3 regions of the Neorhizobium petrolearium genome follow, and region 3 is predicted to be linked to each of the others. Evidence: riboswitches for the same ligand, from Rfam matches in the RefSeq annotation. Region 3 holds a riboswitch; each other region holds the start of a gene.
What was found. A riboswitch is a leader RNA that binds a small molecule or an ion and turns the genes downstream of it on or off. The one in region 3 is predicted to bind cobalamin.

Region 1: another riboswitch for cobalamin. It lies ahead of QEO92_RS02555 (aromatic ring-hydroxylating oxygenase subunit alpha); the one in region 3 lies ahead of QEO92_RS21050 (ABC transporter substrate-binding protein).
Region 2: another riboswitch for cobalamin. It lies ahead of bluB (5,6-dimethylbenzimidazole synthase); the one in region 3 lies ahead of QEO92_RS21050 (ABC transporter substrate-binding protein).

Annotation. Positions count from the first base shown of each region.
Region 1 is NZ_CP123000.1:496,661-504,306, forward strand. Features, by position in the region: gene QEO92_RS02530 (DUF1217 domain-containing protein) at 1-545, shown strand, start outside; gene QEO92_RS02535 (winged helix-turn-helix domain-containing protein) at 570-950, opposite strand; gene QEO92_RS02540 (FAD-binding oxidoreductase) at 947-2,389, opposite strand; gene QEO92_RS02545 (L-threonylcarbamoyladenylate synthase) at 2,402-3,379, opposite strand; gene QEO92_RS02550 (DUF6656 family protein) at 3,412-4,029, opposite strand; cobalamin riboswitch at 4,175-4,390, shown strand; gene QEO92_RS02555 (aromatic ring-hydroxylating oxygenase subunit alpha) at 4,502-5,749, shown strand; gene QEO92_RS02560 (BA14K family protein) at 5,869-6,300, shown strand; gene QEO92_RS02565 (BA14K family protein) at 6,492-6,983, shown strand; gene QEO92_RS02570 (transporter) at 7,053-7,646, opposite strand, start outside.
Region 2 is NZ_CP123000.1:1,793,213-1,800,858, forward strand. Features, by position in the region: gene rpiA (ribose-5-phosphate isomerase RpiA) at 1-562, shown strand, start outside; gene QEO92_RS09240 (DUF2059 domain-containing protein) at 581-1,210, shown strand; gene gor (glutathione-disulfide reductase) at 1,326-2,714, shown strand; gene QEO92_RS09250 (class II 3-deoxy-7-phosphoheptulonate synthase) at 2,886-4,259, shown strand; gene QEO92_RS09255 (GFA family protein) at 4,414-4,824, shown strand; gene QEO92_RS09260 (NAD+ synthase) at 4,889-6,562, shown strand; cobalamin riboswitch at 6,632-6,819, shown strand; gene bluB (5,6-dimethylbenzimidazole synthase) at 6,897-7,583, shown strand; gene QEO92_RS09270 (hypothetical protein) at 7,587-7,646, opposite strand, start outside.
Region 3 is NZ_CP123000.1:4,321,652-4,329,297, forward strand. Features, by position in the region: gene QEO92_RS21040 (ABC transporter ATP-binding protein) at 1-586, opposite strand, end outside; gene QEO92_RS21045 (FecCD family ABC transporter permease) at 583-1,581, opposite strand; gene QEO92_RS21050 (ABC transporter substrate-binding protein) at 1,620-2,654, opposite strand; cobalamin riboswitch at 2,851-3,083, opposite strand; gene QEO92_RS21055 (class I SAM-dependent methyltransferase) at 3,281-4,066, opposite strand; gene QEO92_RS21060 (ABC transporter substrate-binding protein) at 4,181-5,317, shown strand; gene QEO92_RS21065 (FecCD family ABC transporter permease) at 5,324-6,394, shown strand; gene QEO92_RS21070 (ABC transporter ATP-binding protein) at 6,388-7,140, shown strand; gene QEO92_RS21075 (FadR/GntR family transcriptional regulator) at 7,512-7,646, shown strand, end outside.

The sequences.
Region 1 (7,646 bases), 1.7 Mb from region 3:
GCGACCCGGCGAGTTTCGTCAATACGCAAACGGACAAGAGATTTGCCCAGATCGTCGGCACCTTCAACTTCGATGCCAAGGGTGACATCGACCGCAGCGCTGCCGGCAAGGCCCAGAACGGCGGCGAGATCGCTGCGACCGAGAGCAACTATATACGGCAGCTGCTTGAAACCCAGGAAGGCGAGGAAAACGCGGGTGTCCGCCTGGCACTCTATTTCCAGCGCATGGCCGACACCATCACCGATCCCTATGTCATCCTCGGCGATGAGGCGCTGATGGAGTTCTTCCGTATCACGTTCAGCCTGCCGGAGGAAATCGGCAATATGGACGTCGATCAGCAGGCGAAACTGGTCGAGAAGAATCTCGATCTCGAGGATTTGTCCGACCCGGAAAAGCTCGACAAGCTGATCAGGCGGTTCACCGTCATGTACGACATCGAGAGCAATGCCACGACGACCGCGTCGGCGGCCGATATTCTCAGCGGCAGTTCAGCCGGCATCAGTGCCGATACGCTCTGGGCACTGTCTCAGATCAGGATGGGCTAAGGCGAGTGTTGGGCTGGTCGGGTTTCAGGTTTCGTCGCTCTTGTCGGACGATTCGAAATTCAGATCCGTATTGGCCGCCAACCAGTCGAGATCGGCGCGCATCGCGTCGCGGCTTGCCTCTTCCATGCGCCGGTAACGGGAGAGCAGTTCCCGGCCGAATTCGGTGAGACCGGCCCCACCACCGCTTTTTCCTCCGTGGCGGGTGGAAATCGACGGTTCCCGGAACATCCGGTTGATTTCGTCGCCGAGCAGCCAGGCACGCCGGTAGGACATGCCGATTGCCGCGCCGGCGGCCCGGATCGAACCGTGCTCGGCGATGAGTTCGAGGAGTTGCGCCTTGCCCGGGCCGAGTCGCACGCCATTGTCGAGGTCGATGCGGATCGTCGTCTTCGGCGCCCGGCTCATGGAACGAGCACCTTGCCGGGATTCATGATACCGGCCGGATCGAAAGCCCTCTTGATGCGCCGCATCAGGTCCATTTCGATCGGCGATCGGATATGGGCGAGTTCGTCGCGCTTCAGCTGGCCGATCCCGTGTTCGGCGGAGATGGAGCCGCCAGCAGCGAGCACGATACCATGCACGATCTCGTTGACTTCCCGCCAGCGGGCGATGAAGGCGGCCTTGTCGGCCTTCATGTCCGCACTGACCGGTTGGGAGATGTTGTAGTGGATGTTGCCGTCACCGAGATGGCCGAAGGCGCAGATGCGGGCGCCGGGAACGGCTGCCACCACCGCTTTGTCCGCCTCCGCCATGAAGGACGGGATTTTCGAGACCGGCACGGAAACGTCGTGCTTGATCGAGCCGCCCTCCGGCTTCTGGGCGTCCGACATGCTTTCCCGCATGTGCCAGAGTGCCCTCTGCTGGGCGACTGAGGAGGCAATCACCGCGTCGCGTATGAGACCTGCCTCGAATCCCTGTTCGAGCAGCGACTGAACCATGGTCTGCGCCGTCTCGGCGGAATCGGAAGTGGAGATGTCGATCAGGGCGTACCAGGGATGCGGATCCGAAAGAGGGTCACGCACGCCTTCGATATGGCGGGTGGTAAACTCGATGCCGATGCGCGGCATCAGTTCGAAGCCGGTCAGCGCCGTGCCGCAGAGGTTCGAGGCCCGTTCGAAGAGTTTGAGAGCATCCTCGGGCGAGTTGAGGCCGGCGAGCGCCACCTGATGGCCGACAGGCTGCGGAAAAAGCTTCAGCACCGCGCCGGTGATGATGCCGAGAGTTCCCTCAGCACCAATGAACATGTCACGCAGGTCGTAACCGGTATTGTCCTTCTTGAGCCGTCGCAGGCCGTCCCAGATCTCCCCCGTCGGGAGCACCACCTCGAGGCCGAGGCAGAGCTGGCGCATGTTGCCGTAGGCGAGCACGGACGTACCACCGGCATTGGTGGAAAGGTTGCCGCCGATGCGGCAGGAACCTTCGGAGCCGAGCGACAAGGGGAACAGCCGGTTGACCGCTTCTGCCGCCTTCTGCACATCGGCAAGAATTGCGCCGCCATCGGCAACAAGCACATTGGCGACCGGATCCACATCGCGGATGCGGTTCATGCGTTCAAGCGAGACGATCAGGTCATTGCCGCCGGTGCGCGGGGTCTGGCCGCCGACAAGGCCGGTATTGCCGGTCTGCGGCACGATCGGCGTGCCGGTTTCGCTTGCAAGCTTGAGAATTGCCGAAACCTCCTGCGTGGAGCCCGGCTTGAGCAGCATTGGCGAGGAGCCTTGGTAAAGTCCGCGGCCCTCGATGAGATGCGGCGCGAGGTCTTGCTGGTCGCGCAGCACATGGTTTTCGCCGACGATCGCCGCAAAGCGGTCAAGAAGCTCTGGTTTGGGTCCCGAAATGTCCATCGGCGTCTCCTCTTATTTCCGCGGCGCTGCGGCGCGGGCCAGCCGGTCGTTGATCGCCTCGCCGAGACCGTGACCCGGAATGTGTGTGACGGCGATACGGGTGGCACCGGTCGCATCGGCGCGCTTAAGGTAATCGAACAGATTTGCGGCCGCCTCGGCAAGATCGCCGGAGGGACTGAGGTCGAAAATTGCAGCGGCCTGTTCGATTCCCTTCACCGGAACCGCGCCGAGGCGGATCAACACCTCGCCCGGCTCGACATGATCGGCGTTGAGCCGCACGCTCGCACCCGGCGCATAGTGGGAGGCAAGCATGCCGGGCGCCTCGATGATCGCTGCGGGACCTTCAGGCCGGATGACGGTCAGCCCCGTTGCCGTTTCTATTTCCTCTCCGGCAACCCCGCCGGGCCGCAGCAGCCGGAGTGCGCCACTTTCGACGCGAAGGATGGTCGATTCAACGCCGACCGGTGCTGCGCCGCCGTCAATGACGAGCTTCAATTTGTCGCCCAGGTCGTCCGCCACATGCCGGGCGCTCGTCGGACTTACTCCGCCGGACGTGTTGGCGCTGGGGGCGGCGAGCGGTTTGCCATAGGCGCGGATGAGGTCGGCGGCAAAACCCTTCGGCAGGCGGATGCCGACCGTGTCGAGCCCGGCCGTCGCCAGCGAGTGGATGCCGCTTTCGGGCCTCAAAGGCAGGATCAGCGTCAGCGGTCCGGGCCAGAAGGTCTCGGCAAGCTTTTTCGAGACGGGGTCGAAGACCGCATAGCGCTCGGCCATGGCGAGGTCGGACATGTGGCAGATCAGCGGGTTGAAGCGCGGCCGACCCTTGGTCTCGTAGATTCGGGTGATGGCGGCGGGATTGGTGGCGTCTGCCGCAAGTCCGTAAACCGTCTCAGTCGGGATCGCGACAGGAAAACCGTCTGCCAGGACGGCACAGGCGCGCTCGAGCGCCTTTTCGCGATCCGTGGTGATGTCTATGATTTCGGCTGTCATGTTCGCCGTCAATAACGCGGACTCGTCCGCCGTCAAAGCTTTTTGATGATTTCGCGAAGCGCGTCGCCTGAAGCACCGAGCATCAGCACGTTCTTGATCGCTTCCATCGGATCGTGGGTCCTGAACAGGAGCCCGTTCCTGCGGATCGAGCGGTTGATCCGGAAAGGCTGGCCGGGCTCGCTTTCGATCGCGACCGCGAAATACATACGCGCATTCATATGGCTGATGCGCTCGAAGAATTTCTCTTCCTCCTCACCGATCTCAGAGAAGAAATTGGCGATGTAGAAAGACCAGCGCACCGGCACGCGAGACGCGAGGAGAGTCCGGGCGGCCGTCACGTGGCAATAGCCGAGATGCGGACGGTCATCGAGCGTGCGATGGAAGATGACCTTAGGGAACTGGATTGAGCGGTGGAAGGCGTTGATCCGCTCGTGGCTTTTTTCGCCTGCGGCCTCCAATCGCTTGCCTGTGCGTTCCGCGACCTCGGTGTAACTGAGATAACGGCGTTCCTCCGGTGCCCAGATTGGCTTGTAGCGTGTGATGCGCCCGGTCCGCAGAAATTCCGAATGCACGGTCGTTTTTGTCGCCGCCGGAACAGGAGGAGCCGGCGGAGGAGCTTCGAAGTAGCGGATCTTTGCCTTTGCCTGCACGATGGCGCCGCTCCCATTGAGGCCGGGATTTTAGGATTCAACTCTTAATGACGAGTTTCCCTTTCGCGAGGCTTGAGAAAGGCCGTCGTCAATGCGGTTGCCGATGTCGCAATGTCATCTATGCGGCAAGTTTGGAGGATGGTTATATCCGCCTCAAGCTCAAGGTGCCGCCCCGCTAGGGAGGGGCGGAGAATTGGGAAGCCGGTCGAAGCCCGGCGCTGCCCCCGCAACGGTGGTGGAGCTCGAAGGCCTGGCGGAAGCCACTGGGAAAGAGCCGCAAAGGCTGCCCGGGAAGGCGCCAGGCCAGTCCCGCAAGGGACAGCTCCTGAGCCCGGAAACCAGCCTGAAGTGAACGAGATTTTGACCGATCGCGGCGGGCGTTCGGACAAGGAGACTGGCAGGCTGAGGCCAGCTGGTTTTTCCATGTCCTTTCCGCAGGCCGCTTGAAGGTAGCATTGACGAGGAAGGCAAGATGGAAATTCGCAGTCAGGTCCTGCGGCAATTGAAGAACCGCCGTGAAGGCTTCAGCCTCGAACAGGCCTTCTATACCGACCCGGACTATTACAAGCTCGACCTCGAAATGATCTGGTACCGTGACTGGCTGTTTGTCGGCCACGATTGCGAACTGCCGAAGGCCGGAAGCTATTTCACGCTGCAGATCGGAGATTATCCGGTCGTCATCGTGCGCGGTCGCGACGGCCGGATCCGGGCGCTCCACAATACCTGCCGCCATCGCGGCAGCCGGGTCTGCACCAAGGAGAGCGGTTCGGCAGTCCGCCTCGTCTGTCCTTACCACCAGTGGACCTACGAGCTCGACGGCTCGCTGATGGCCGCCCGCCAGATGGGCCAGGATTTCGACAAGAGCCAGTTCGGCTTGAAGAAGGTCCATTGCGAAAGCGTTGCTGGCTATATCTTCATCTGCCTCGCCAACGAGGCGCCGGACTTCGCACCCGTCCGCGCGGCCATCGAGCCCTACATGGCGCCGCATCGCCTTTCGGAAGCCAAGGTCGCCCATCAGTCGACGATCATCGAAAAGGGCAACTGGAAACTCGTCTGGGAAAACAACCGCGAGTGCTATCATTGTGTCGGCAATCACCCGGAGCTCTGCCGCACGTTCCCGGAAGCGCCGACCGTCAGCGGTGTGGCCGGCGCCATTGACGATCCCGTCATCACCGAACACTGGCGGCGCTGCGAGGCGGCCAATCTGCCGAGCGAGTTCCGGATATCTCCGGATGGCCAGTTCCGCGTCGCCCGCATGCCGTTGATCGAAGGCGCTGAAAGCTACACCATGTCGGGGAGGAAGGCCGTCGTCCGCCAGCTTTCAGACGGCGTGACGATCGACGGCATCGGCACCATGTTGCTTTTCCACTATCCGACCACCTGGGACCATATGCTGGGCGACCACGCGATCTCCTTCCGCGTCACGCCGCTCGGCCCGGAGGAAACGGCGGTGACCACCAAATGGCTGGTCCACAAGGATGCGGTCGAGGGCGTCGATTACGATATCGAAGAGTTGACGCATGTGTGGAACATGACCAACGACCAGGATCGCCAGATCGTCGAGGAGAACGCCTTCGGCATCCGCTCGCCGGCCTATGAGCCAGGCCCCTATTCGGCGGTCCATGAGGGTGGTGTCATGCAGTTCGTCGAATGGTATTCGAACTTCATGGTCAACCGCCTGCAGGGGGATGAGCAGGCGAAGCTTTCGATCGTGGCGTGACATTCCTGCCGGCGACGCAGATCGCTCGTTCGTGATCGGCCCGGGGCCGGGTTCCCGAGGAACCAAGCTTCCGCATCCGCGTTGTTCCCAGGTGAAATTAACCACAGGGAAACATCAGGATGAATGCCATTCGTTTGCGTTTGACCACGGTTGCGGCAGCCTTTGCCGTAGCGCTCACGAGCCTTACGCCCGCTCGGTCTTTCCAGACGCAGCCGATCCCCGGCATTTCAAACTCGACCACCATAACGCAGGTCCAATATCGAGATCGTCGCGATTGGCATCGTGACCGCGACCGTTATGGCTGGTACAACGGCCATCGCGGTTATCGTGACCGCCGGCCGGGTTATCGCTATCACAACGGCTTCTGGTTCCCGCTGGCAGCCTTTGCCACGGGGGCGATCATCGGCGGGGCGATTGCAAACGATCGCGCCGGTTATTCCAGCCGGCATGTCGCCTGGTGCGAGAGCCGCTATCGCACCTATCGTGCGTACGACAATACCTACGTGCCGCGCGTTGGCGTGCGCGCACAATGCATTTCGCCATATCGGTGAAGCTTTCCGGGGCTGGATATGGAACCCGGTTCGGGCACGCGGCCCGGGCCGGGTTTTCTGTCGGAAGCGTTAATCGCGCATTCAGGATGAATTCCCTAGGGTCGCTGTGAAGTTCAGCCGTCTGATATAAGAGACGCTGCTTGGCGCAGAGAATTGAAAGAAAAGATAACAACAGGGTATGGAGACTTGATATGACGCTGTTCAGGAAGATCGCCGCCGCTGGTATTTCCGTCGCCGTTCTGGCTGGCTCCCTGATGCCGGCTCAGGCTATGCCGCTTCCCGCGGCTCCGGCCGCGGTTGCGGAAAGGTCGGATGTGACCCAGGTACAATACCGGGATCGCCATGATCGGTGGGAGCGCCGGCACTGGCGCCGCGACGCGTATAGGAATGGCTACCGAGACGGTTATTACAATGGCTATCGTGGTTATCGCGACCGCCGGCCACACCATCGTTACTACAACGGCTATTGGTTCCCGTTGGCGGCGTTTGGCGCCGGCGCAATCATCGGCGGTGCCATTGCCTCGCAGCCGCGCTACGTGGCTCCGGCGCCGTCCTATAGCGGTGGCCTCAATCCGCGTCACTATGAATGGTGTTCCGCCCGCTATCGTTCTTACGATTCCTATTCCAACACGTTCCAGCCCTATAACGGCCCGCGTCAGCCCTGCTATTCGCCTTATTACTGAGGCCTATCATCAGGCGTAGCTTTGAAGGCCCGTCCGGCACAAGCCGGGCGGGCTTTTCATTTGATCGGGTCAGAGAATACCGGTGCGCCTCAGCAGCCACCAGGCAGCAAGCACCGACACGCCTATCAGGCTGAGGGCGTAGCCGGTGCCGTTCGTGCCTTCTGCGAAAGGAAGGGACGAGGTGTTCATCCCGAAGAAGCCGGTGACCAGCGTTGGCGGCAGCAGGAATGCCGTCATCAGCGACAGAATGTAGAGGTGCCGGTTCGTCTCGGAGGAGAGCTTCGAGTCAATTTCCTCATGCAGCAGCCGGGCACGTTCCTGCAGTGCGTAAACATCGTGATCCACCGCCTCCAGCCGGCCGACCAGCCGTGAGGCCACGTCGTCGAAACCGGGCGGCATCTCGTCGTCGTCGGCCGCCGCGGCGCGCCGCATCAGCGTCAGCACGGTTCTGAGGTGCCGGTGCAGCCGAACCACGGTGCGCCGCACGGGGGCGAGCCGGCGGCGCTCGTCGCGCGGCGTATTGTCGTAGACGAAATCTTCGATGAGGTTCAGTTCTTCGGTGAGCTCCATCACCAGGCTGATCAGCGTGCGCTGGAATTCGGCGACCAGGGTTTCGAACACGTCGATCGGACGTCTGTAGCGGGAGGCATTCTTTTCGATCGC
Region 2 (7,646 bases), 2.5 Mb from region 3:
CCTAAAGGTCGAGGGGGTCCCGACATCCGAGCGGACGGCCAGACTTTGCCTCGAACTCGGCGTTCCGCTGAAATCGCTCGACGAACTTCCCGAACTCGACCTGACGGTCGACGGCGCCGACGAAGTCGATGCCGATCTGACCCTCATCAAGGGCGGTGGCGGCGCTCTCTTGCGCGAGAAGATCGTCGCGGCCGCTTCGAGCCGCATGATCGTGATCGCCGACGAAAGCAAGCTTGTTGGCGTACTCGGTGCCTTCCCATTGCCGATCGAGGTCAATCCTTTCGGCGAGGCGGCGACCCGCATTGCGATCGAGAGGGCTGCGGCAAAGCTGGGCTTGAGCGGCGAATTGAAGCTGCGCAAATCCGGCGGCGATATCTTCATGACGGACGGCGGCCACCATATTTTCGACGCATCTTTTGGCCGCATTCCTGATGCAGAGGCTCTCTCTGCGGAACTCAATTCCATTCCCGGTGTCGTGGAACACGGGCTGTTCATCCATATGGCGTCCCTTGCGATCATCGCCGGCAAGGCGGGAGCGCGGACGCTTCAGGCGAAGACGTAACTTAGGAGCAATCTACTCATGATCAGATTCGCGGTTCTCGGCCGTGCCGCCGCCCTGGCGATTCTCGTCTCCGGCGCCCTCACTGTATCGGCTCGCGCGCAGGAGGTGTCGGAAGCCCAGCTTGCTGCTGCACGGGAAGCGATCGCTTCGCTGAACGTCACGGACCGTTACGATAATATTCTGCCCAATCTGGCGGAACGCCTGAAGGCACAGTTCATCCAGGCCTCTCCGAATTTCCAGGAACAGATCTCGAATGTGGTCGACGAGCAGGCACTCGCGCTTGCGGCGCGCCGTGCCGATCTCGAGAAGGAGGCTGCGACCATCTATGCCAAGAGTTTTTCGACCGACGAGCTGAAGGCGATCTCGACCTTCTTCAACACCGACACGGGCAAGAAGCTGCTCAATACCCAGCCGCTCGTGACCCGCGAACTGGTCAAGGCAGCCGAAATCTGGGCGAACGGCATTTCCCGCGACCTCACCAACCAGAGCACCGCAAAACTGCGCGGCATCATCGACGCGGCTCAGATTCCGGCGCCCGTCGTCGATCCCGCACCGGCGGACGTCCAGGCTGCAACGCCGGCACCCGCGCCGGCCAAGCCTGCTGCTCCTGCAGCCAAGCCGGCGCCGACCCCCGCGCCGAAACCCTGATCGCGATACAGACCAATAATTTTGTGAAAGCCCGGAGCGATCCGGGCTTTTCCTTTGCCGGCTCGAAACACTATATGAGGGCCACATCCCGCCGCCTGCCTGAAGGAGAATTTTGATGGCCGCCTATGACTATGATCTCTTCGTGATTGGTGGCGGATCCGGCGGGGTGAGGGCGGGCCGTGTCGCCGCCTCTCTCGGCAAGCGGGTGGCGATCGCGGAGGAATACCGCTTCGGCGGAACTTGCGTCATCCGCGGCTGTGTGCCGAAGAAACTGTTCGTCTATGCCTCCCAATACGCCGAGCATTTCGAAGATGCCGCAGGTTATGGCTGGCAGGTCGGTGAAAGTACGTTCGACTGGAAGAAGCTGATCGCCGCCAAGGACAAGGAGATCACCCGCCTCGAAGGCCTCTACCGGAAAGGTCTGGAGAACAACGGCGCCGAAATCCTCGAAACCCGTGCCGAACTGGTCGACGCCCATACGATCCGGCTCACGAAAACCGGCAAGACCGTGACGGCGGAGAAGATCGTCATCGCGACCGGCGGCGCTCCTAACCCTCACGTGGCCCTGCCGGGTCACGAACTCTGCATCTCCTCCAACGAAGCTTTCCACCTGCCGGAACTGCCGCGTTCGATCCTGATCGCAGGCGGCGGCTATATCGCGGTCGAATTCGCCAACATCTTCCACGGCCTTGGCGTCGATACGACGCTGATCTACCGCGGCAAGGAAATTCTCTCGCGCTTCGACCACGACATGCGCCAGGGCCTCCACAAGGCGATGGTGGAGAAGGGCATCCGCATCATCTTGACCGACGTGATCGAGGACGTGACCAGGGCGCCGGCTGGCGGACTGGTCGCCAAGACGATGTGCGGTGAGACCATTGCCGTCGATACGGTGATGCTGGCGCTTGGCCGTGACCCGAACACAGACGGTTTGGGCCTTGAAGCAGCAGGCGTCGAAGTGAACGAACGTGGCGCCATCGTCGTCGACAAATATTCCCGCACCAGCGTGCCGCATATCTATGCGCTCGGCGATGTCACCGATCGGGTGCAGCTGACGCCGGTGGCGATCCATGAGGCGATGTGCTTCATCGAAACCGTCTATAAGGACAATCCGACGGCCCCGGATCATGAACTGATCCCGACCGCGGTCTTCTCGCAGCCGGAGATCGGCACGGTGGGCCTCTCGGAGGAAGAGGCGGCCAAACGCTATCCGGAACTCGAAATCTACCGCGCCGAATTCCGGCCGATGAAGGCGACGCTGTCGGGCCGCGCGGAAAAGATGATCATGAAGCTGGTCGTTGATGCGGCAAGCCGCAAGGTGGTGGGCGCTCACGTGCTCGGCCACGATGCGGGCGAGATGGCGCAGCTTCTCGGCATCTCGCTGAAGGCGGGCGTCACCAAGGACGATTTCGACCGCACCATGGCTGTCCATCCAACGGCGGCGGAGGAATTCGTCACCATGTATAACCCGAGCTATCGCGTCCGGAACGGCGAGCGCATCTGACGCACTCGCGGCGGACAGCCCTACTGACGGCGACGCCGGAAACGGTGAAACATGGCTGCATCAATGCCGGAAAGGCGGCTATGCAAGGGCTCCGTTAAGGTTTATAAGCCGCGTCTATTTCGAGAAAGGCTGCCCGGCAGGCGATCGCCGTGGTGAAAACAGGTGAGTGAGATGGCACAGAATTGGACCCCGAGCAGTTGGCGGAAAAAACCGATCCAGCAGGTGCCGGACTATCCGGACCAGGCCGCGCTGGCCGCGACGGAAGCTCAGCTCGCGACCTTTCCGCCGCTCGTTTTTGCCGGCGAGGCCCGTCGCCTGAAGAGCCAGCTCGCCAAGGTGGCGGAAGGCGATGCCTTCCTGCTCCAGGGGGGCGATTGCGCCGAAAGCTTCGTGGAGCATGGCGCCGACAATATCCGCGACTTCTTCCGTTCGTTCCTGCAAATGGCCGTCGTGCTGACCTATGGGGCTCAGCTTCCGGTGGTCAAGGTCGGACGTATCGCCGGCCAGTTCGCCAAGCCGCGCAGCAATTCCCACGAGACGCAGGATGGCAAGACGCTGCTCACCTATCGCGGCGACATCGTCAACGGCACGGAATTCACCGAGACGGCCCGCGCGCCGGATCCGGAGCGCCAGATGATGGCCTACCGTCAATCGGCGGCGACCCTCAACCTGCTGCGCGCCTTCGCGATGGGTGGCTATGCCAACCTGGAAAACGTGCACAAGTGGATGCTGGGCTTCGTGAAGGATAGCCCGCAGGGCGAGCGCTATCGCAAGCTTGCCGACCGCATCAGCGAGACCATGGATTTCATGAAGGCGATCGGTATCACCTCCGAAAACCAGCCCAGCCTGCGCGAGACCGACTTCTTCACCAGTCATGAAGCGCTGCTGCTCGGTTACGAAGAGGCCTTCACCCGCATCGACTCCACCTCGGGCGACTGGTACGCGACCTCCGGCCACATGCTGTGGATCGGCGACCGTACCCGCCAGCTCGACCACGCGCATGTGGAATATTTCCGCGGAATCAAGAATCCGATCGGTTTGAAATGCGGCCCGTCGCTGCAGGCCGACAATCTGATCGAGCTGATCGATGCCTTGAACCCGGCCAATGAGCCTGGCCGCCTGACGCTGATCTGCCGCTTCGGCCACGACAAGGTCGCCGACTCCCTGCCGAAGCTGATCCGCGCCGTCGAGCGCGAGGGCAAGAAGGTCGTCTGGTCCTGCGACCCGATGCATGGCAATACGATCACGCTCAACAGCTACAAGACGCGGCCCTTCGACCGTATTCTGTCGGAAGTGGAAAGCTTCTTCCAGATTCACCGCGCCGAAGGCACGCATCCCGGCGGCATCCATGTCGAGATGACCGGCAAGGACGTGACGGAGTGCACCGGCGGCGCCCGCGCGGTGACGGCCGGCGACCTGCAGGACCGCTACCACACCCATTGCGATCCGCGCCTCAATGCCGATCAGGCGCTGGAACTGGCCTTCCTGCTCGCCGAGCGGATGAAAAGCGGCCGCGACGAGAAGCGCATGGCCGTCAACGGCTGACATTTTTCATGTCGAGACAACGATAGGCCGGCAGCGATGCCGGCCTTTTCGTTATCTCATGGCTGCAGCTCACAATAAGGATAAGCGAAATCGATTTGACCTGCGCTGTCATGCCCGCGACATTGCATTCGGGCATATTCGAATGGAGGCTCCCGTGGAGCAGACGAACAGCGGCCGGTGTCTATGCGGTTCCATCCGGTTTGAGACGACGGGGCCCCTGCGGACGGCGACGGCCTGCCATTGCTCGCAATGCCGCAGGCAGACCGGGCTCTTCTATGTCGCAACCGCCGTGCGGCCTCAGAACCTTCGCATTCAAGGGGAGGAGACGCTCTCCTGGTACCGCGCGAGCGACATGGCCCGGCGCGGTTTCTGCTCCACATGCGGATCCGCGCTTTTCTGGCAGGCCGACGGGGTGGATCAGATTTCGATCATGGCCGGTGCATTCGATCAGCCGAGCGGGCTTGTCATGGGTGAACACATCTATTGCGCCGATAAGGGGGATTTTTACGACATTCCCGAGGATGGCGTACCCCATCATCCCGGCGGTAGGCCCACATCTGCTTGAAACGTCATAAAAATTTTCCCTGGAGCACGTTGCCGCCATCTTCGGCCGGCGCTAAATCCTGACCATGACCCAGGACATCAGCCAGACCCTCCGCATCGCCATAGCCCAGCTCAATCCGACCGTCGGCGATGTCGTCGGCAATCTGGCGCTCGCCCGTGAAGCACGTCGGGACGCCGCCCGCAACGGGGCCGACCTTGTTCTCTTCACCGAACTCTTTATTGCCGGTTATCCTCCGGAGGACCTCGTGGTGAAGCCGGCCTTTCTGAAAACCTGCCTGGATGCCGTCGAACAGCTTGCGGCCGATACGGCCGACGGCGGGCCGGGCGTCGTCATCGGCTTTCCACGCCAGGGCAGGGAGGGCCGGCACAATTCGATCGCCGTGCTCGATGGCGGCAAGGTGATAGCAATCCGCGACAAGGTAGATTTGCCGAACTACGGCGAGTTCGATGAAAAGCGTGTCTTCATTGCCGGCGAAATGCCGGGGCCGGTGAATTTCCGCGGCGTCAGGCTCGGCGTTCCGATCTGCGAGGATATCTGGGGTGAGCTCGGCGTCTGCGAGACTCTGTCGGAAAGCGGCGCGGAGATCCTGCTCGTGCCGAACGGCTCGCCCTATTATCGCGGCAAGATGGATATCCGCCATCAGGTGGTGCTGAAACAGGTCATCGAGACCGGCCTGCCGATGATCTATGCTGCGCAAGTCGGCGGCCAGGACGAACTGGTCTTCGACGGCGCGAGTTTTGCCTTCAATGCGGACAAGACACTTGCCTTCCAGATGGACCAATTCCAACCGGCGGTGACGGTGACGGAATGGAACAGGGTCCACGATACCTGGCGCTGCACCGATGGGCCGATGGCGCGCATCCCGGAAAAGGAGGAAGCGGATTACCGCGCCTGCCTGCTCGGCTTCCGCGATTATGTCAACAAGAACGGCTTCAAATCCGTGATCCTCGGCCTGTCCGGCGGCATCGACTCGGCATTGTGCGCGGCCATCGCCGTCGATGCACTGGGTGCGGAGCGGGTGCGCAGCGTGATGCTGCCTTACCGCTACACCTCCGAGGAGTCGCTGAAGGATGCCGCCGATTGCGCCCGTGCGCTCGGCTGCCGCTACGATATTGTGCCGATCGCCGAGCCCGTCGAGGGTTTTTCGTCGGCGCTCTCGGAGCTTTTCGATGGCACGGACGAGGGCGTTACCGAAGAGAACCTGCAGAGCCGGGCGCGCGGCACCATTCTCATGGCGATCTCCAACAAGTTCGGTTCGATGGTGGTGACGACCGGCAACAAGTCGGAAATGTCGGTGGGTTACGCGACGCTCTACGGCGACATGAACGGCGGCTTCAATCCGATCAAGGATCTCTACAAGATGCAGGTTTATGCGCTTGCTGCCTGGCGCAACCAGCACCTGCCGCCGGATGCGCTTGGACCGTCGGGCGCAGTGATCCCGAAGAATATCCTCTCCAAGGCGCCGTCGGCGGAACTCAGGCCTGATCAGACGGACCAGGATTCGTTGCCGTCTTATCCCGTCCTCGACGACATTCTCGAATGCCTGGTGGAGATGGAAATGGGCACGGAGGAGATCGTCTCGCGCGGCCACGACATCACGACCGTCCACCGCATCGAGCATCTGCTTTATCTGGCCGAATACAAGCGGCGGCAATCGGCGCCAGGCGTCAAGATCACCAGGAAGAATTTCGGCCGCGATCGGCGTTATCCGATCACCAACCGGTTCCGGGACCGATAGGTGACCGATCATTTGACCGGGTGAGACGGGAAGATCGGGCGGCTCCACTTGAAACGCTGATCATGGCTTGGCATAACGCCTCCGTCAGGTGCCTGCCTTGCGCAGGAGAATCGGGAATCCGGTGGGAAACCGGAACGTGCCCAACGCTGTGAGGCGGACGCTTGGCCGCAATTCGAAAGCCACTGGAATTTCCGGGAAGGCGGCGGCAGGGGCGGATGAAGCCAAGTCAGAAGACCGGCCTGGCAAGATAGATCGAACCGCGCGGACGGCGGCGAGGTTTCTTGATGCTCCTGCGCGTTCGCGCAGGCGGCGTCAGCATTGTTGGGGATAGACGATGCAGCCCGATCCTTTTGCGCATGCCTTGATATCTGCAGGCGAATTTCCGGAATGCGACCGCGCTGCGGTCTATCGCGTGATCGAAACCCGCCGCGACGTGCGCGACCAGTTTCTGCCGGACCCGCTTCCGGACGACCTCGTGATGCGGCTGCTCGGCGCCGCACATTCGGCGCCCTCGGTGGGGTTCATGCAGCCATGGAATTTCATCCTCGTGCGGGATCCCGAGATACGCCAGGCGGCATGGAGTGCCTTTTCGCGAGCCAATGACGAGGCGGCGGAAATGTTTCCGGAGGAGCGCCGCGACATATACCGCAGCCTGAAGCTCGAAGGCATCCGAAAGGCGCCGCTCTCGATCTGCGTGACCTGCGATCCGGATCGCGCCGGGCCGGTCGTCATCGGCCGTACCCATGATCCGCGCATGGATGTCTATTCGACCGTCTGCGCCGTGCAGAACCTGTGGCTTGCCGCCCGCGCCGAAGGGGTCGGCGTCGGCTGGGTGAGCATCTTTCATGAGGAGGATCTGCGCGCCCTGCTCGGCATTCCCGAGCGGATCAGGATCGTCGCCTGGCTGTGCGTCGGCTACGTCGATCAGCTTTATCGGGAGCCGGAATTGGCGGTGAAGGGCTGGCGCGAGCGGCTACCGCTCGAAGACCTGGTTTTCACCGATCGATGGGGCGAGTGCTGACAACTACTGCTGCGGCTGCGGCCCGCTGGATTTCGGATGGGCGAGGTCGATGTCTTCCTCAGG
Region 3 (7,646 bases):
TGAGATCGTGCAGAGCCGCCGCCACAGTCAAACCTTGCCGACGCACCAGATCGAGCAGGCCGATCTGGTGGCCGATGTCGAGATGGTTGGTGGGCTCGTCGAGAAGTAGGATTCGCGGATGTTGTGCGAGCGCGCGGCCGATATGCAGGCGCTGGCGTTCGCCGCCGGAAAGCGTGTGCCACAACCGGCTGGACAGGTGGAGCATATCGACGTTTTGAAGCGCCGCCTCTACGATCGTGTCGTCCTCCGGCGACCAGGGCGACAGCGGCTCTAGATAGGGCGTGCGTCCAAGTTCGACCGCCTGCCGGGCGGTAATCCGCTCGCCGGTCTCCGCCTGCTGCTCCACTAGTGCCAACCGGCGGGCAACCTCGCGCCGCCCGAGCGTGCCGATCGGCACGCCGTCCAGCAGGACTTCGCCCGACTTCGGCTTGCGGATGCCGGCAAGCAACGCCATCAGGCTCGTCTTTCCCGAACCGTTCGGGCCGATGATGCCGAGAAATTCGCCTGACCGCACGTCAAGCGAGACATCGCGCAGGATTTCGGCGCCTCCGGCTGCCCATGAAACATTCCTGGCCGAAAGCATCATGCGCGGCCTCTCCTCTGTCCGAGAATCAAGGCGAAGGCCGGCGCTCCGATGAGCGCGGTGATCACGCCGATTGGCAGAACCTGGCCCGGAATCAAAATGCGCGACAGGATATCCGCCACAATCATGAAGGCGGCGCCGATCAGCGCTGCCGCCGGCAGGAGCACGCCATGGCGGATGCCGACCAGCATGCGCGCCGCATGCGGGATGACCAGCCCGACGAAGCCGATCGACCCTACGATGGAGACCATGACCGCCGTCATCATCGCGGATATGCCGACCAGCGTGAGATAGGTCCGGCGAACCGAAATGCCGAGCGAAGCGGCCGATTCTGCGCCGAAGGTGAAGGCATCAAGCGACCGGGCATGCCAGAGGCAGACCGCAAGGCCGAATAGAGCCGCAGGAATGGCGAGCCAGGCATCCGGCCAACGGACGCCGGAAAGATTGCCGAGCAGCCAAAACATGATGCCGCGCGCCTGCTCGGCGGTCGCCGCCTTGGTGACGATAAAGGAGGTGAGCGCGTTGAAGAGCTGCGAGCCCGCGACGCCGGCAAGGATGATGGCGGCCGTTCCCCTGCCCGCCTTGGCGGCCAAAAGGCTGACAAGCGCGAAGGCGACGAGGGCACCAATGAAGGCTCCCATCGGCAGCGTCAGGAGGCCCGCACCAACTCCCAGGATCGCCACGCCGACAGCACCGGTGGAAGCCCCGGCCGATATGCCAAGGATATAGGGATCGGCCAGCGGATTGCGCAGCAGCGATTGCAGCACGACGCCGGATAAAGCGAGTGAGGCGCCGCAGCAGGCTGCGACTACGGCGCGGCTTAACCGATAGCTCCAGACAATGCCTTCGTCGATCGGTTCCAGCGGATAACCCGCATCCCATAGCCGGTTAGCGACCGTCTTGGCGACCACCTCGAGCGGGATCGCTGTCTCACCGATCGCCGCACCCAGCCAAAGCGCGGCGACAAGGACGACGAGCGCAAGGAAAACCGCGCCCATTCGTCCGATTGAGGATATCGCCCGGCCCACTTGGAGGGTCACTTCGCAAGGCCGGCAGCGGCGATGGCATCGGCCAACGCCTCGATGCCTTCGATGGTGCGGATCGTCGGGTTCATCGCCTGTGCATCCATGTCGAAGACATGACCGTTCTTCACGGCCGGCATCAGGCTTGCGACGGGATCCGTCTCAAGGAACTTGTGCTTGGCTTCGATACTGTCCAGCGGATAACGCCGCCGCTCCATGGCGCCCGCCACGATCATGGTCGGATTGGCCTTGGCGATGGTTTCCCAGCCGATCGTCGGCCACTCGTCATCGGTCTTTATGATGTTCTCGATGCCGAGAGCCGACATGATATAGCCGGGCGCGCCATTCTTGCCTGCCATATAGGGATCAGAATCCTGCTGGGCGCTGGAGAACCAGAAGACGGCGGAAAGCTTGCCTTCCGCCGGGGCGACCTTGGCGCGGGCAGCCTCCTCGCGCCGCTTCAGGTCGGCCACGACCTCCTCGCCCTTGTCCTGGACGTTGTAGATCTTCGCGAGATCGCGGACTTCTCGATAGACGAGTTCCATGGTGAAGACCTGATGGCGGATGCCGTCGCTGGCGGCGGAATTTTCCTTGCCGATGCAATCGGATGGCGACGTATAGACCGGAATGCCAAGTTCCTCGAACTGCTCGGGCTTGGCGACCACGCCCTCGGGCCCGACCTGCCACTGGAACTGAACGGCAACGATGTCCGGCTTCTTGCCGAGCACGCTTTCGAAGCTAGGCTCGTTGTCTGCAAGCCGTTCGATCTTCGTATTCACATCCTCATAGCCTTTGAGGACCGGTCCGACCCAAAGCGCCGTACCGACCACCTTGTTCGCCAGCCCCAGGAGATAAAGGATTTCGGTGCTGCTCTGACCGATCGAGACCGTACGCGACGGTGCCTTCTCGAAGGTGACCTGCCGGCCGCAATTTTCGAGCGTGAGAGGATAGCTGGTTTCCGCCGCAGCGGCGCTGTGGAACAGGCCGGAGGCGATCAAGGAGAAGGCGCCGAGGCCAACATGCAACGGCCGTTTCAGAAAGATATGCATCGTGTTTCCCCGAAATGTGACGTGAACGCCGGCGGCAAGCCCGCGTGCCGGACGGTGGTGAGGCTCAGAATGCCCGTGAGGCAGCCCGATCAACGGAATAATCGTCGAGATTTGGGGGATACGAAGTGCCAGGGCGCCAAAAGGCGCGGATGATAGTCATGTCCTGCTCCTGTTCCGGGCATCCCCGCCCGTGACGATGGATCGATATTCGACGGCAGGTCTCCTGGCTTGCGGATATCTGTCGTCCATCTGCCTTCCCGCGCCGGACTGCGCAGTGGCATGGCACCTTTCGGCGCCACGAGGATGGACGGCAATCCGCTTACAGTTGCGGGGGCAGCCACGGTCTTGGATCCCCTTCGGGTCTCCGCACCGTGTTCCCATTTCATCCCTTCGCATTGAACTCGGGGAACCGTCACTCGCCAGATAAAGACCACTCGAGATCGCAGTCAAGTGGCGAATGATTGTGAGCGAGCCATTGGCTTCTCCCGATGTCGGCATTTATGTAATGTAATATCATTACATATGCAAAGGATGCTCACCTGTCCAGCGGCTTTCAATCTCAGCCGTCTTTTTTTGTTTCAGAGCCGGAGCGCAGCAAAATGCCGATGAAATATCAGGAGGGAAGGCTACTTTGGCTTGGTCGCGCAAATCGCATACCGATCCTGCACCATGCGCTCGAGCCCGCGCAGGAAGGGCATCTTGCGGGCTTGCGCCCAGTGGATGTCGAACAGCTTGCGATCGACGACAATGTCCTCGAAACCGGCTTGACGCAGCAAATCCACAATCGCTTCCGCCGGCATTCGTTCGGAGAAGTAGACCCGTGATCGGATGCTTTGATGCCGTGCCATCATCTCTGGCGCCATGTGGCTCACAAGCTGCTTGCCTGTCATTTTCGCCCAGAACTTCTGAAGGCTCTTGACCCAGGTTTCCTTGCCCATGTTTCCGTCGACGATCAGGACCTTCCCCCCTGGCTTCAGGACGGAGAGCCATTCGCGGAAAGCCGCCGGCGGATCGACCAGCGTCCAGACCAGGTGGCGGTTGGTGATGGCGTCGTAGCTCTCCTTCGGCTCCATCGTGTTTTCCGCGTCGCCCGAGACGAAACGGATATCCGCGCCTCGCGTCTTCGCCTTGGCGCGCGCCTGCGCCAGCATCGCATCCGACCAGTCGAGGCCCGTCACCCTGAAGCCAACGTTGTTCATCAGGTGCGAGATGACCGCCGTGCCGCAGGCGAGATCGAGTGCCGCCCGGCCTTCTCCTTCGCCCAGATGCTTCCTGATCAACCGTAGCCATCCTCTCCGCTCCTCTTCGGAGAAGATTTCATGGCCGACGCTCTCGTCGAACGTTGCAGCCCTTTCCGACCAGAAATCACGAATTTCATCGCGGATAGAGTAATTGGTGTTCATCAGGTTCATCACAGCCACCCCTGCACATCAGCACTTTGGAAAAGCTCTAAAACATAAAACTTGATTCCAAAAGTCATAATTCTTATGCCTGTTGACATTATCAGTCATCGGGGGAGTTTCCAGATGAATTTCATGAAGTTGTCTGCAGCAACTGCGGTTGTGCTTGGAGGCCTTCTGGCCTCGCCTGCAATGGCACAATCCTTCACGGTGAAGGACGTGGCTGGCCGCGAAGTAGCCTTCGACAAGCCGGTCGAGCGCGTCATCCTGGGTGAAGGCCGCATGCTCTACGCCGTGGCGCCGATCGAAAAGGAGGATCCCTTCGCAAAGGTCGTCGGCTGGCGTAACGACCTGTGGACGACCGACAAGGACGGCTTCAACACCTATGTCACGAAGTTCCCGAAGGGCAAGGAACTTCCCTTCCTCGGCAACCTGACGGATGGCACGCTACAGACCGAGACGGTCGTCAAGCTCAATCCCGATGTCGTGCTGCTCCCGATTGGCAGCAAGCAGGCCGCCGACGAAGTCAAACTCGAGGATATGCTGAACGGCATCGGCGTGAAGATCGTCTATATCGACTTCCGCGAACACATTCTCGACAACACGGAACCGAGTCTGAAGATTCTCGGCAAGATCCTTGGCCACGAGGACCGTGCCGAAGCCATCGCCGCCTACTGGAAGGAGCAGATGGCGCGCGTCACCGACAAGCTCAAGGCGGCCAATCCGCCGAAACCGAACGTCTTCATGTACCGCGCTGCCGGACTCGTGGAGTGCTGCGGCACGTTCGGCCCGGACAATTTCGGCCTGATGGTGGATTGGGCCGGCGGCCACAATCTCGGCTCCGATTTCCTGCCTGGCTATACGGGCTCCATCAATGCCGAACAGGTTGTTGCTTCCAATCCGGATATCGTTGTCGTCACGGGTTCCAATTGGAGCCAGACGAAAAATGCCAAGGACTATGTGAACGTTGGCCCGAGCGCCGCGTCCACCTTCAACGATAGCCGCAAGGCACTGAATGCGCTGATGGAAAATCCTGCTTTCACCGGTTCGAAAGCCGTCGCCAGTGGCAATGTTCATGCGATCTGGCATCAATTTTATACGAGCCCCTATCAGTTCGTCGCCGTGCAGCAGATGGCCAAGTGGTTCCACCCGGACCTTTTCGCCGATCTCGATCCGGACGCCACCTTCAAGGAATTCCACGAGAAGTTCCTGCCGGTCGCCTATCAGCCGGGTTATTGGATCAACGCGAAAGAGGATCGGTAAGCGCCGATGGCCGAGGTCGCAGCTCCGTCGATCGAAATCGAAGCCGGGCAGGAGCGCTATCGCGCCCTCGCCCGGCGCAAGCTGACAATTCTTGCGGTGATGACGGGCGCGCTTTGCCTGTCATTTGCCGTCGATCTCGCCTGGGGGCCGGCCCGCTACGACCTCGGTGAAGTCGTCGCTGCCCTTCTCGATCCGTCCTCCGTCTCGCCGCAGGTCCGGGCCGTCGTCTGGGATATCCGCATGCCGGTCGCCATCATGGCAATCGTGGTCGGCGCCGCTCTTTCCGTTGCAGGGGCTCAAATGCAGACGATCCTGGCCAACCCGCTTGCGAGCCCCTTCACGCTCGGCATTTCGGCCGCGGCGAGCTTCGGTGCCGCGCTTGCGATCGTCACCAGCGTCTCGCTCCTGCCGGTTGCGGCCGGTATGCTCGTGCCTGTCAACGCCTTCATCATGGCATTGATCGCCACGCTTTTCATCCATTTCATCTCGCAAGCCCGCGGCGTTTCGGTTCAGACGGTCGTCCTGCTCGGCATTGCTCTGGTTTTCACCTTCAACGCCCTGCTCGCCTTCCTGCAGTATCTCGCCACCGAGCAGGCTTTGTCGGCGGTCGTCTTCTGGACGATGGGAAGTCTCACCAAGGCGACCTGGCCGAAGATCTGGGTCACGCTTGCCGTCCTTCTGATCGCCCTGCCGCTGTTTGCGCGCAATGCCTGGGCTCTGAGCGCCATCCGTCTCGGCGAAGACAAAGCCGCCAGCTTCGGCGTGAACGTCCGCCGCATCCGGCTGGAGACCATGCTGATCATCTCGCTGCTGGCCGCTGTGCCGGTGAGTTTCGTCGGCACGATCGGCTTCGTGGGCCTCGTCGGACCGCATATCGCCCGTATGATCCTAGGCGAGGATCAGCGCTTCTTCCTGCCGGGCTCGATCCTCTCCGGCGCACTCCTGCTCTCGCTGACATCGATCGTGTCGAAATCGATCATTCCAGGCGTGGTTTTTCCGATCGGCATCATCACCGCGCTGGTTGGGGTACCTTTCTTCTTCTCGCTTATCCTCTCCAACAGGAGCCGCTCATGGTAGCGTTGCAGTTGCAATCGGTCGGCGCCTACCACGGTCGCAAGCTCTTCGTCGAAGGCGTGACGACACCGATGATGAAATCCGGTGAAATGATCGCGGTGATCGGTCCGAACGCAGCCGGCAAGTCAACGCTCTTTAAGCGGATCACCGGCATACTGAAGGGGCCCGGCAGTGTTGTGATCGACGGAGCCAGGAGAGGGAATGCCATCGGCTACATGCCTCAGGACACTTCCGCCAACGCCGTTCTGACCGTGTATGAGTCTATCCTGCTGGCCCGCAAGCAGGGCCAGTCCTGGGCCGTCAGTGACGGCGATCTGCGTTTCATCGACGAGATCATGAAGGCGCTGAATATCACTTCGATCGCCTTCCGAGACCTTGGCGCACTTTCCGGTGGCCAAAGGCAACTCGTCTCCATAGCCCAGGCGTTGATCCGGGAACCGGAAATCATGCTGATGGACGAACCGACCAGCGCGCTCGACCTTCATCGCCAGGTCGAGGTGCTCGACTTCATGCAGCGCCAGGCGCGCACCAAGGGCATGATCGTGCTGATTGCAATCCATGACCTCAATCAGGCGCTGCGCTTTGCCGACAAGGTGTTGGTCATCGCCAATGGCCGCATGCGCGCCTGCGGCAAGCCTCGCGACGTGGTCACCGCCGAAATGTTGCGCGAGGTCTACAAGATTCATGCGCGCATTGAAAAATGCTCACTGGATCATGATCACGTCATCGTGGATGGAACCGCACACTGACGACCGAAGGCTTGACTTAGCCCTCGCGGCTGCCGACGCCAATGGTAGGCGTCTGAGTTGCCTTGTCGTGACGAAGGCCGCACGATGATGAGCAGGCCGCAAAGATCATCATACTAATCGCGCTGGGATCAGGTCACTTGAAGAGACCGGTCGCTTGAGCCTGATCGACCTCGAGCATCAACTTATCTTTTGAGCAGTGAACCGCTCTGGACACGAGCAGCGGCATAAGATTCTTGCGTCCGATAACGATAATTGGTCGGGGAGAGATATCCGCCGTCGACTCGTCCATTGAAACGAAGCCCTATTTGTCATACATGTCTGATGAATCGAAATTTCAGGATTGCACATTGAGGTGGTGCTCCGAAAGGCCAATGCAAAGGGATCAAGGCGTGGCAGTACAAATGAAGGATCGCAGCAGGGGTCCCGGATCGCTGGTCTCACAAGTTGGAGAAAGCCTTCGGCAGGCTATCTTGAGCGGTCAATACTCTCCCGGCGACAAGCTTCCG